2 regions of the Nocardioides sp. NPDC054178 genome follow, and region 2 is predicted to be linked to the other one. Evidence: predicted binding sites of a transcription regulator. Region 2 holds the regulator's gene; the other holds the start of a gene.
The links. Region 2 encodes HrcA, which represses chaperone genes, less so after heat shock. Its sites were predicted from a motif close to TTGGCACTCGNNNNNNNCGAGTGCCAA; they were not measured.
Positions count from the first base shown of each region.

Region 1: a site for HrcA is predicted at 3,342-3,368, ahead of groL (chaperonin GroEL). Genes of this name have one in related genera too.

Region 1 is NZ_JBVJKY010000002.1:414,924-420,759, reverse strand. Features, by position in the region: gene ACZ6WN_RS08700 (AMP-binding protein) at 1-1,612, opposite strand, end outside; gene ACZ6WN_RS08695 (YciI family protein) at 1,622-1,966, opposite strand; gene ACZ6WN_RS08690 (YciI family protein) at 1,963-2,310, opposite strand; gene ACZ6WN_RS08685 (YciI family protein) at 2,307-2,672, opposite strand; gene ACZ6WN_RS08680 (GNAT family N-acetyltransferase) at 2,799-3,320, shown strand; gene groL (chaperonin GroEL) at 3,533-5,167, shown strand; gene ACZ6WN_RS08670 (alpha/beta hydrolase family protein) at 5,295-5,836, shown strand, end outside.
Region 2 is NZ_JBVJKY010000007.1:133,678-139,513, forward strand. Features, by position in the region: gene hemW (radical SAM family heme chaperone HemW) at 1-591, shown strand, start outside; gene ACZ6WN_RS23100 (PspC domain-containing protein) at 691-885, shown strand; gene ACZ6WN_RS23105 (DUF3097 domain-containing protein) at 905-1,753, opposite strand; gene ACZ6WN_RS23110 (hypothetical protein) at 1,773-2,045, opposite strand; gene hrcA (heat-inducible transcriptional repressor HrcA) at 2,242-3,267, shown strand; gene dnaJ (molecular chaperone DnaJ) at 3,305-4,498, shown strand; gene ACZ6WN_RS23125 (16S rRNA (uracil(1498)-N(3))-methyltransferase) at 4,505-5,248, shown strand; gene ACZ6WN_RS23130 (Gmad2 immunoglobulin-like domain-containing protein) at 5,463-5,836, shown strand, end outside.

The DNA.
Region 1 (5,836 bases), on a different contig from region 2:
CGTGCTCCGGTCCGATGATCGCCGCGACCGCGTCGGAGTTGCGATAGAGGTGGTCGAGCTCGTCGTGGAGGTACTTGTGGTTGATGTTGATCGGCACCGCCCGTGCCTTCATGCACCCGTAGAAGGCGTCGACCCACTCGATCCGGTTGCGGGAGTGGATGGCGACGTGGTCGCCCGGTTGGATGCCCTGCCCGAGGAGGTGGTTGGCCAGCCTGGTCGCGCGCTCGTCGACCTCGGCGAAGCTGTAGGCGTGTTCCATCGTGAACACGGCGGTGCGGTCGGGGATGGCGTCGGCCATCGCCTCGAGGATGTCAGGGAGAGTGATCGGGGTCACAGGACCGAGTGTGGCAATTAGAACGTGTTCTCGTCTAGCGATTGGGGCGCAAAAACCTGCCAGCGCATCGCGTCGCCGGGCGAGGTCGGCCCGTTCCGGCCCGTGCGCGCAGAGCGCGAGGGCCTCGGCGTAGGCCTCGATCGCCTCGTCGTGCCGCCCCGACCGTTCCAGCAGCTGCGCACGAACGGCAGGCAGCCGGTGTCCCGGGAGCGCGACCGACTCCAGCGCCCGGAGCCCGGCCTCGGCCCCGGAGGCCTCGGCTACCGCGACGGCCCGGTTGAGACGTACGACCGGGGTGTCCTGGAGCGCGAGCAGCTCGTCGTAGCGCTCGACGATGCGGTCCCATGCGGTCGCCTCCGAGGTGGGCGCGACCGCGTGCTCCGCGGCGATCAGGGCCTGGAGCAGATAGGGCGCCGGTGCGGCGTGGGCGAGCGGGGTGAGGATCGCGAGGGCCTCGGTGATCTCCTCGAGGTTCCAGGTGGTGCGGTCCTGGTCGGGGAGCAGGACCAGGCCGCCGTCGGGCCCGATCCGGGCCGCCCGGCGGGAGTGCTGCAGCAGCATCAGGGCGAGCAGCGCGTCGACCTCCTGGTCGGGGGCCGGGAGCACCGTCCGCAGCACCCGGACCAGCCGGATCGCCTCACCCGCGAGATCGCTGCGGACGACGTCGGCACCGGTGCCGGGGGCATAGCCCGCCGTGAACGCGAGGTAGGCGACCTCGGCCACGATGCCGACCCGTTCCCGCAGATCGGCGAGGTCCGAGGGCACCTCGAAGGAGGCGCCCGCCAGCCGCTTCCGTGCCCGGGTCAGCCGTGCCGCCATCGTCGCCTTCGACTGCAGGAACAGCCGCCCGATGTCCTCGGTGGAGACACCGAGGACCAGCCGGAGGGTGAGGGCAGCGGCCGCCTCGCGCGACAGCGTCGGGTGGGCGCAGAGCAGCACCAGCCGCAGCCGCTCGTCGGTGACCGCCTCGCCCCCGGCCCCGGCCGGCACCGTGGCCATGACCTGCTGCGCCTCCTGGGTGAGCCCGGCATCGACCACCAGCAGGGGCATCTTGCGCGCCAGCACCTCCTCCGAGCGCATCCGGTCGACGATCCGCCGCCGGGCGGTCGTCAGCAGCCAGGCCGGCCCGTTGGCGGGCTCACCGTCGACCGGCCAGTGCCGGGCGGCCGCCTCGAAGGCGTCGGCCAGCCCGTCCTCGGCGAGGTCGAGACGGCGGAACTGCGCGACGAGCAGGGCCAGCAGCCGGCCCCACTCCTCGCGCAGCAGCGTCTCCAGCATCGTCGGTGGTCAGTCCAGCTCCGCCGCGCGGATCTCGATCGCCGACTCCGCGGTGGCGAGCAGCTTGCAGCACTCGACCAGGTCGTCGCGGTCCTCGGACTCCACGACGTAGAGCCCGGCCAGGTGCTCGGCCGCCTCGGTGTAGGGCCCGTCGGTGACCCCCGACCCGCGCACCGTCACGGCCGTCGCCGGATCGGCGAGCGCGGCGCCGTACCCCTTCAGGTTGACGTGCCCGCGTTCGGCGAGCAGTTTCGCGAACCGCTCGTGGGTGGCGAAGACGGCGTCCTTCTCGGCCCGCGTCTTCGCCTGCCACTCGGCCTCCACGTTGGGGATGAGCAGGTAGTAGCGGGTCATCGGATCTGCACCCCCTGGGTGGGCCGGACCTCGACCGCGAAGTGCTTCGGCAGCAGCTTCGCCAGGGCCAGGGCGTCGTCGAGCGACGGCACGTCGATCACGTAGTAGCCGCCGAGCTGCTCGACCGACTCCGCGTACGGGCCGTCGGTCACGGATCCGTCCTCGTGGACGGTCCGCGAGCTCGTGTCGGGCTGGACGGCGTCGCCGTCGATCAGCTCGCCCCGCTGCGCGACCGCCTTCGCGAAGGCGCCGAAGTCGGCGTACGCGCTCTGCTTCTGCTCCTCGGAGAGGGCGGCCCAGCGGGCGTGGTGGTCGGGGCCGCCGAGCAGCAGGAGATACCTCATGCCGACATCCCCTCGTGCTCGACGATCTCGCGGACCTCGAGCGCCGTCTCGAGCTCGGCGAGCACCTTGCAGCACTCGAGCATGTCGTCGACGTCGTCGGTCTCGATCGTGTAGAAGCCGGTCACGTGCTCGACGGTCTCGGCGAACGGGCCCTCGGTGATCACCACCCCGTCACCGGTCTTGCGCAGCGTCCTGGCCTTGCTGGAGTGGTGGAGCTCGGCGCCGCCGGTGACCTTGTGGCCGCGTTCGGCGAGCAGCTTGGCGAACCTTCCGTGCACCTCGTACCCGGCTGCCTTCTCCTCCGGTGTCGACTCGGCCCAGAAGGCCTCGTTCGTCGGCAGCAGCACCATGTATCTGGTCATCGTCTTGATCCCTTCGTGTGCCTCGATGTGAGTCTTTCACCGGGGATGACGGGTGGGACAAGGCCAAATCGACACCGCGCGGGAACGACCTCGCCGCGCTCCTCGACGCCTGGCTATCGTGGGCCTGTGCCTGAGCTGACCTTCCGTGACGCGACCTTCTCCGACGTGGAGGCCCTGGTCGGGCTGATCGAGTCCGCTTACCGCGGCGACGCCTCCCGCGCCGGCTGGACCACCGAGGCCGACCTGCTCGCGGGCCAGCGCACCGACCCCGAAGGCGTACGCGAGGTGATCACGGCCCCGGGCTCGCGGCTCCTGGTCGTGGAGCAGGCCGGCGAGATCGTCGCCTGCTGCCAGCTCCAGAAGCGCGAGGCGTACGTCTACTTCGGCATGTTCTCCGTCTCGCCGCGGCTGCAGGGGGCCGGTGTCGGCAAGTCGGTCATCGCCGAGGCCGAACGGATCGCGCGCGCGTGGGGTGCGGAGGAGATCCGGATGACGGTGATCCGCCAGCGCGAGGACCTGATCGCGTTCTACGAGCGGCGCGGGTTCGGGCGTACCGGACGCTTCGAGCCCTTCCCCTACGGCGACGAGCGCTTCGGTCTCCCGCTGCGCGACGACCTGGAGTTCGCCGAGCTCGCGAAGCCTCTCTGACCGTCGCCATCCTGGGATTTTCTTGCACTCGCAGGGGTCGAGTGCTAAACATGAGGCTGGCACTCTTACCATGAGAGTGACAACAACCGGACCGGTGACGTTGAGGCGTCGCGAGCGGCAGGGAAGGGTTCTGCCGGGAGTGGCGTCGTCCGTCGCGGGCAACCCATCGGACCGGATCCAACGAACTTCCCAAGTGAAGGATCGCAGGAGCAATGCCGAAGCTCATCGCTTTCAACGAGGAGGCCCGTCGGGGTCTGGAGAAGGGTCTCAACACCCTCGCCGACGCCGTCAAGGTCACCCTCGGTCCCAAGGGCCGCAACGTCGTGCTCGAGAAGAAGTGGGGTGCCCCCACGATCACCAACGATGGTGTTTCCATCGCCAAGGAGATCGAGCTCGAGGACCCCTACGAGAAGATCGGTGCCGAGCTGGTCAAGGAGGTCGCGAAGAAGACCGACGACGTCGCCGGTGACGGCACGACGACCGCGACCGTTCTCGCCCAGGCGCTGGTCCGCGAGGGCCTGCGCAACGTCGCCGCGGGTGCCAACCCGGCCGGCCTGAAGCGCGGCATCGAGGCGGCCGTCGACGCCGTCTCCGAGCAGCTGCTCGCCCAGGCCAAGGACATCGAGACCAAGGAGCAGATCGCTGCTACCGCCTCGATCTCCGCTGCTGACACCACCGTCGGCGAGATCATCGCCGAGGCGATGGACAAGGTCGGCAAGGAAGGCGTCATCACCGTCGAGGAGTCGAACACCTTCGGGCTCGACCTCGAGCTGACCGAGGGTATGCGCTTCGACAAGGGCTACATCTCGGCCTACTTCGTGACCGACCCGGAGCGTATGGAGACCGTCCTCGACGACCCGTACATCCTGATCGTCAACTCGAAGATCTCCAGCGTCAAGGACCTGATCCCGGTCCTGGAGAAGGTCATGCAGACCGGCAAGCCGCTGGTCATCCTGGCCGAGGACGTCGACGGCGAGGCTCTCTCGACGCTGGTCGTCAACAAGATCAAGGGCACCTTCAAGTCCGTCGCCGTCAAGGCTCCGGGCTTCGGTGACCGCCGCAAGGCCATGCTGCAGGACATCGCCATCCTCACCGGTGGTCAGGTCATCTCCGAGGAGGTCGGCCTCTCCCTGGAGACCGCCGGCATCGAGCTGCTCGGCCAGGCCCGCAAGGTCGTCATCACCAAGGACGAGACCACCATCGTCGAGGGTTCGGGCGACCAGGGTCAGATCGAGGGCCGGGTCAACCAGATCCGCGCCGAGATCGAGAAGTCGGACTCCGACTACGACCGCGAGAAGCTCCAGGAGCGCCTCGCCAAGCTGGCCGGCGGCGTGGCCGTCATCAAGGTCGGCGCGGCCACCGAGGTCGAGCTCAAGGAGCGCAAGCACCGCATCGAGGACGCCGTCCGCAACGCCAAGGCTGCTGTCGAGGAGGGCATCCTCGCCGGCGGTGGTGTCGCGCTGATCCAGGCCGCCGCTGCTGCCTTCGAGAAGCTCGAGCTCGACGGCGACGAGGCCACCGGTGCCTCGATCGTCAAGGCCGCCATCTCGGCGCCGCTGAAGCAGATCGCCATCAACGCCGGCCTCGAGGGCGGCGTCGTGGCGGAGAAGGTCGCCGGCCTCCCGCAGGGCCACGGCCTCAACGCCGCCACGGGCGAGTACGTCGACCTGCTGGCCGCGGGCATCATCGACCCGGCCAAGGTGACCCGCTCGGCGCTGCAGAACGCCGCGTCCATCGCCGCGCTGTTCCTCACCACCGAGGCCGTCGTGGCCGACAAGCCGGAGAAGGCCGCCGCTGGTGGCGACCCGACCGGTGGCATGGGTGACATGGGCGGCATGGGCTTCTGAGCCCGTCTCGCTAGCTCCACCACGAGGGCCTCTCCTTCGGGAGAGGCCCTCGTGCATTTCGGCGGGGGCCGATGCCTTGACGAAGGAACCGCCCGCCGACCCAGGACCACCGGGCTACGCTCGACGCATGGGCCTGAAGGCGATGTCGGCGCTGGCGTTCTCGGCCGTGCTTCTCGCCGGGTGCGGCGGGGAGCCGGCCGCTTCGCCGCCGTCGCGGTCCGCAGCTCCGGCGACCTCGGCGACTCCGCCCGCGCCCTCCCCGAGCCCGTCGCAGACGCTGCCGCCGGTGACCGACAAGGTCTCGCTGCCGCAGCTGATGCGGGAGGACTTCCCCGGGGGCGAGGTGAAGGTGCTGCGGGAGTCGGGCAGCACGGAGGCCTATCGGCGCTTCGAGGTCAGCTACCCGAGCGGTCCGCTGAGGATCACCGGGGTGCTCTTCCGGCCGCGGGGCGCGGGGCCGTTCCCCGGGGTCGTCTTCGCGCACGGCCACATCGACACCGACATCTACGTCACCGGGCAGGGGCTGAAGCGGGAGCAGGACCGGCTGGCTCGGGAGGGCTACGTCGTCCTGCACACCGACTACCGCGGCCACGCCGGGTCGTCCCCGATCCCGGAAGGCACCGAGGAGGACGAGAGCCGCCTCGGCTACACCCGCGACACCATCAACGC
Region 2 (5,836 bases):
CTCGACACCGCCCTGGCCAGCAACCCCGACCACGTCTCGGCCTACTCCCTCATCGTCGAGGACGGCACCGCCCTGGCCCGACGGGTCAGGAGAGGCGAGATCGAGATGCCCGACGAGGACGACCTCGCCGACAAGTACGAGCTGGCCGACGCCACGTTCCGAAAGCACGGTCTGAGCTGGTACGAGGTCTCCAACTGGGCCACCGACGAGTCCCAGCGCTGCCGTCACAACATGCTCTACTGGCAGGGCGGCGACTGGTGGGGCGTCGGTCCCGGCGCCCACAGCCACGTCGGCGGCACCCGGTGGTGGAACGTGAAGCACCCCAAGGCGTACGCGGACCGCATCGGCAGCAACCAGAGCCCCGCCCACGCCCGCGAGATCCTCGCCGAGGAGGACCGCCGGGTCGAGCGTGTGCTCCTCGAGCTGAGGCTCGCCGACGGCCTCCCGGCAGACGCCCTGGACGACGAGGGCCGGGAAGCTCTTCCGGAGCAGGTACGCCGCGGCCTGGTCACCGTCGAGGGCGACACGATCCTCCTCACCGACACCGGCAGGCTCCTCGCCGACGCGGTGGTCCGAGACCTGCTCCCCTGATGAGCCCTGAGCAGCCCTGAGTCCGGGACCTTGGTCCTGACCGCAGGATCAGGGGTGATCCTGATTGGTAAAGAGCGTCCGACAGGGGAGAGTGGAGTCATGGCAACCACAACTCTTTCCCGTCCCACCAACGACAAATGGATCGCCGGCGTGTGCGGCGGCCTCGGTCAGCGTTTCGGCATCAACTCGAACCTGATCCGGCTGGCCTTCCTCATCTCCTGCCTGCTTCCCGGACCGCAGTTCATCGTCTACATCGTGCTGTGGATCATCATGCCGAAGAAGTCGTCCTACTGACCCAAGCTGACCGAAGACCTCAGACCGGCTCGGTGACGAAGTCGATCAGCTCCTCGACCCGCCCGAGCAGGGCGGGTTCGAGATCGCCGAACGAGTTCACCCGCCCCAGGATCGTCTTCCACGCCCGGGCGATGTCCGCCTGATCGCGGTGCGGCCAGCCCAGATGCTGGCAGATGCCCTTCTTCCACTCGATCGAGCGCGGCACGTTCGGCCACGCCTCGAGCCCGAGCCGGGCCGGCTTGACCGCCTGCCACACGTCGATGAACGGGTGGCCCACGATGAGCACGTGCTGGCCGACCGCGGAGCGCCGGATCGACTCCGCGATCCGGGCCTCCTTCGAGCCCTTGACCAGGTGGTCGACGAGCACCCCGACCCGCCGCTCGCGGCTGGGACGGAACGAGACCAGGTGGTCGGCGAGGTCGTCGACCCCGCCCAGGTACTCGACGACGACACCCTCGATCCGCAGGTCGTCGCCCCAGATCTTCTCGACCAGCTCGGCGTCGTGACGCCCCTCGACGAAGATCCGCGACTCGCGCGCGACCCGCGCCTTGACGTCGGTGACGGCCACGGACCCCGACGCGGTCCGGGTCGGCGCCGCGGGCGCAACCCGGGTCACCGGGGGAGTGAGGATGACCGGCTTGCCCTCCAGCCAGAAGCCCGGCCCGAGCGGGAACGTACGCCGCTTGCCGTGCCGGTCCTCGAGGGTCAGCGTGTGCAGGTCGCGGTCGATCCGCACGATCTCACCGACGAAGTCGGTCTCGACCTCCTCCACCACCGCGCCCAGCTCGGCAGGAGTCTCGACGGCACGCCCGTGCTTGGGCTTCTTCCAATCACCGGCCAGGACGTCGGAGCCATAGCGATCGCTCATCCGGAGAACGCTACTAGCGTCAGCAGCGAGAACCGGTGAGCACGCGCCCGAGCTGCTCGAGAACATCGTCCGGCGTGGCCGCCGTCTCCGGGAACCGGAAGGTCACGTGGTGGCCGCCGTCGAGGGTGATCCAGGAGACCTCGACGCTCTCCGCGGTGAGGTGGGAGAGGCGTACGCCCACGATGTGACGCGGCCGCAGCCCGAGCCGGGCGGAGAGCGAGCGGCACAGGTCGGCCTGGTGCTCGTCGTTGGCGTGGGCCGTGATGCGGACCAGCAGATCGTCGGCGATCATGGGACCCTCCAGTGGGGCGGAAGCAGAGGAACAATGACTCTAAGGTCAGCCTAACCTAAGGCTATCTCGATGGCGAGAGAAGTAATCCGTTCCACAGAGCGAAGCGGCCACCGGAAACTGGTTCCTGTGCTGCGAACCGGTAGGATTGGCACTCGCACGGAATGAGTGCCAGGCAGCCAGGACGACAGGAGGGCAGATGCAGAACGAACGCAGACTCTCCGTCCTTCGAGCGATCGTCGAGGACTACGTGAAGACCGAGGAGCCGGTCGGCTCCAAGGCGCTCGTGGAGCGTCACGGCCTGGGTGTCTCGCCGGCGACGGTACGCAACGACATGGCCGCGCTGGAGGAGGAGGGCTACATCACCGCCCCCCACACCAGCGCCGGCCGGGTGCCCACCGACAAGGGCTACCGGCTCTTCGTCGACCGGCTGACCACGGTCAAGCCGATGACCGCGGCCGAGAAGCGGGCGATCGCCGGCTTCCTCGACGGCGCGGTCGACCTCGACGACGTGGTCAGCCGCTCGACCCGGCTGCTCTCCCAGCTGACCCGCCAGGTCGCGGTGGTGCAGTATCCGACCCTGAGCCGCTCGACCGTCCGCCACGTGGAGCTGGTCTCGCTGGCTCCGACCAGGCTCCTGCTCGTGCTCATCCTCAGCACCGGCCGTGTCGAGCAGCGGCTGCTCGAGGTGGCCGAGGAGGTCTCCGAGGAGACCCTCGCGGGGCTGCGTACGCAGGTCAACGCCGCCGTGGACGGCGTCATCATCGGCGAGGCCTGCCAGGCGCTGCGCGCGATCGCCCAGCCCGAGGAGGACGCGCCGAGCGACGACCTCACGACCAGCGTCGCCGAGGCGCTGATCGAGGCGATGAGCGACCACCGCTCCGACGAGCGGATCTCGATCGGCGGCACCAGCAACCTGGCCCGCTTCGGCGACAGCTTCGACACCGCCGTACGCCCGCTCCTGGAGGCCCTCGAGGAGCACGTCGTCCTGCTCAAGCTGATGGGCGAGGCGACCGCGGGCGGACTGGTCACGGTGCGGATCGGTGCCGAGGGCCCTTACCAGGAGCTGTCGCAGACCAGCGTGGTCGCGACCGGCTACGGACCTGGCGACGAGGCGCTGGCCACGCTCGGCGTGGTCGGCCCGACCCGGATGGACTACCCCGGATCCATGGCGGCGGTGCGCGCGGTGGCGCGCTACCTCTCCCGGATCCTCGACGAGGCTTGAGCAGCAGACTCGATTCAAGGAAGATCAGCGAACTTCGATGGCAGGAAGACCGACGTTGGACCCCTATGAGCTCCTCGGTGTCGACAAGGACGCCGACGACGCAACGATCAAGAAGGCGTACCGGAAGCTGGCGCGCCAGTATCACCCTGACGTCAACCCCGACGCCGAGTCGCAGGAGAAGTTCAAGGAGATCTCCCACGCCTACGAGGTGCTGAGCGACCCCCAGAAGCGGGCTGCGTACGACCGCGGTGGGGACCCGTTCGGGGGCGGTTTCGGCGCGCAGGGCGCGGGCTTCTCGTTCACCGACATCATGGACGCCTTCTTCGGTGGCGCCGGTGCGGGCGCCGGTGGCGCGGGCCGTGGCCCCCGCCCCCGCGTACGCCGCGGGCAGGACGCCCTCATCCGGCTCGACATCGACCTGGCCGAGGCCGCCTTCGGCGTCACCCGCGACCTCAAGGTCGACACCGCGGTCGTCTGTGACACCTGTGGTGGCGAGGGGGCTGCGGAGGGCTCCCACCCGATCCCGTGCGAGACCTGCCACGGCCAGGGTGAGGTCGCGGTCGTGCAGCGCTCCTTCCTGGGCGAGATCCGTACGCTGCGCCCGTGCTCGGCCTGCAACGGCTTCGGCACCGTCATCCCCGACCCGTGCCGCGACTGCAGCGGCGAGGGCCGGGTGCGTTCCCACCGCACCCTGACCGTCAAGATCCCGCCGGGCGTCGACGACGGCACCCGGGTGCAGCTCGCCGAGCAGGGTGAGGTCGGCCCCGGTGGCGGCCCCGCCGGCGACCTCTACGTCGAGATCCACGTCGCCAAGCACGCCACCTTCACCCGTCGGGGCAACGACCTGCACTGCACCGCGAAGGTGCCGATGACCGCGGCCGCGCTCGGCACCACGCTCAACCTGCCGACGCTGGAGGCCGACCTCGTCGGCGAGGGTGCCGACCAGATCGACCCCGAGGACGCCTCGATCCAGATCGACCTCAAGCCCGGCACCCAGTCCGGCACCGACCACGTCCTGCGTGGCCGCGGGGTGCCCGGTCTGCGGGGCGGTCGCGGCGACCTGATCGTGACCATCAACGTGGAGACGCCCACCAAGCTCGACCTCGAGCAGGAGGCGCTGCTGCGCCAGCTCGCCGAGATGCGCGGTGAGGAGTCCGTCCAGGGCCAGCTCAAAGCGGCCCACAAGGGCGGCGTCTTCTCCTGGTTCAAGGACACCCTCAACGGGCACTGATCCACGATGACTCTCCCTGTCCACCTCGTCGAGTCGCTCGCCGGCACCCGTGTCGGCGACGACATCGAGGTGAGCGGTGACGAGGGCCACCACGCGGTCGTCGTACGCCGCCTCCGCGTCGGCGAGGCGGTCGTGCTCACCGACGGCGCCGGCGAGGGCGTGACCGGCACGATCTCGGCGACCACCAAGAAGTCGATGACCGTACGCGTCGACGAGGTGATCGTCGGTGACGCGCCGCCCGAGCCCGCGCTGACGGTCGTCCAGGCACTGCCCAAGGGAGACCGCGGCGAGCTCGCCGTCGAGATGCTCACCGAGATCGGCGCCGCCCGCATCGTCCCGTGGGCAGCGGCCCGCTCGGTCGCCGTCTGGAAGGGCGAGCGCGCGGTCAAGTCCCTGGCCCGCTGGCGGGCCACCGCCCGCGAGGCCGCCAAGCAGTCGCGCCGGCTGTGGCACCCCGAGGTCGAGCCGATGGCCACCACCGAGGCCGTGGTGGCCAAGATCGAGGCGGCCGACGTGGCCGTCGTGCTCCACGAGGAGGGCACCCTCCCGCTCGGTGCCGTCCCCGTCATCGACGAGGGCACCATCCTCGTCGTGGTCGGCCCCGAGGGCGGCCTCACGGAGGACGAGATCGCCCTGTTCGAGAAGGCCGGCGCCACCACCATCCGTCTCGGCGGCGAGGTCCTGCGCACCTCGACGGCAGGCGTCGCGGCGAGCGCCGCCCTGCTGGCCCGCACCCGCCGCTGGGACTGATCGCCGAGACGTCAAAATCTGACGCCGAGACGTCGAAGTCTGACGCCGAGACGTCAGTTCTAACGCGCCGGCCTCGCCGCCAGGGTTGACATCTCGGGCTCGAGTTTTGACCTCTCGACGCCGATTTTCGACGCCTCGGCGTTAGAACCGACCAGAAAGTGACTGCTCGGCGTGGTGGGTTCGCGGTTGGCGAGCGGAGGGTGACGATGGGGGCATGAGGAGCACAGGTACGTTCTTGGCGCGCCGTGTCGCAGCCACCGTGTTCGCCGGCGCGCTGGCCCTGGCGGCCGGCGGGTGTGGAGGCGACGATGCTGTCGCCGAAGACCCGGAGGTGTCGGCCCAGCCGTCCCAGGAGCCGTCGACGCTGCCACGCACCTCCGGCCTGATCACGCTGGCGGCGCCGGCGGAGGGAGCAACCGTCGAAGGCAGCTTCGAGGCCTCGGGCAAGGCCAACTCTCCCGAGGCGAACGTGCCGTGGGAGGTCCGCGACGGCTCCGGTGAGACGGTGCTCGAAGGTCATGCGACGGCCGAGGGCTGGGTGGACAAGCTCTACCCGTGGACGACGACGGTCGACGTCTCCGGGCTCGA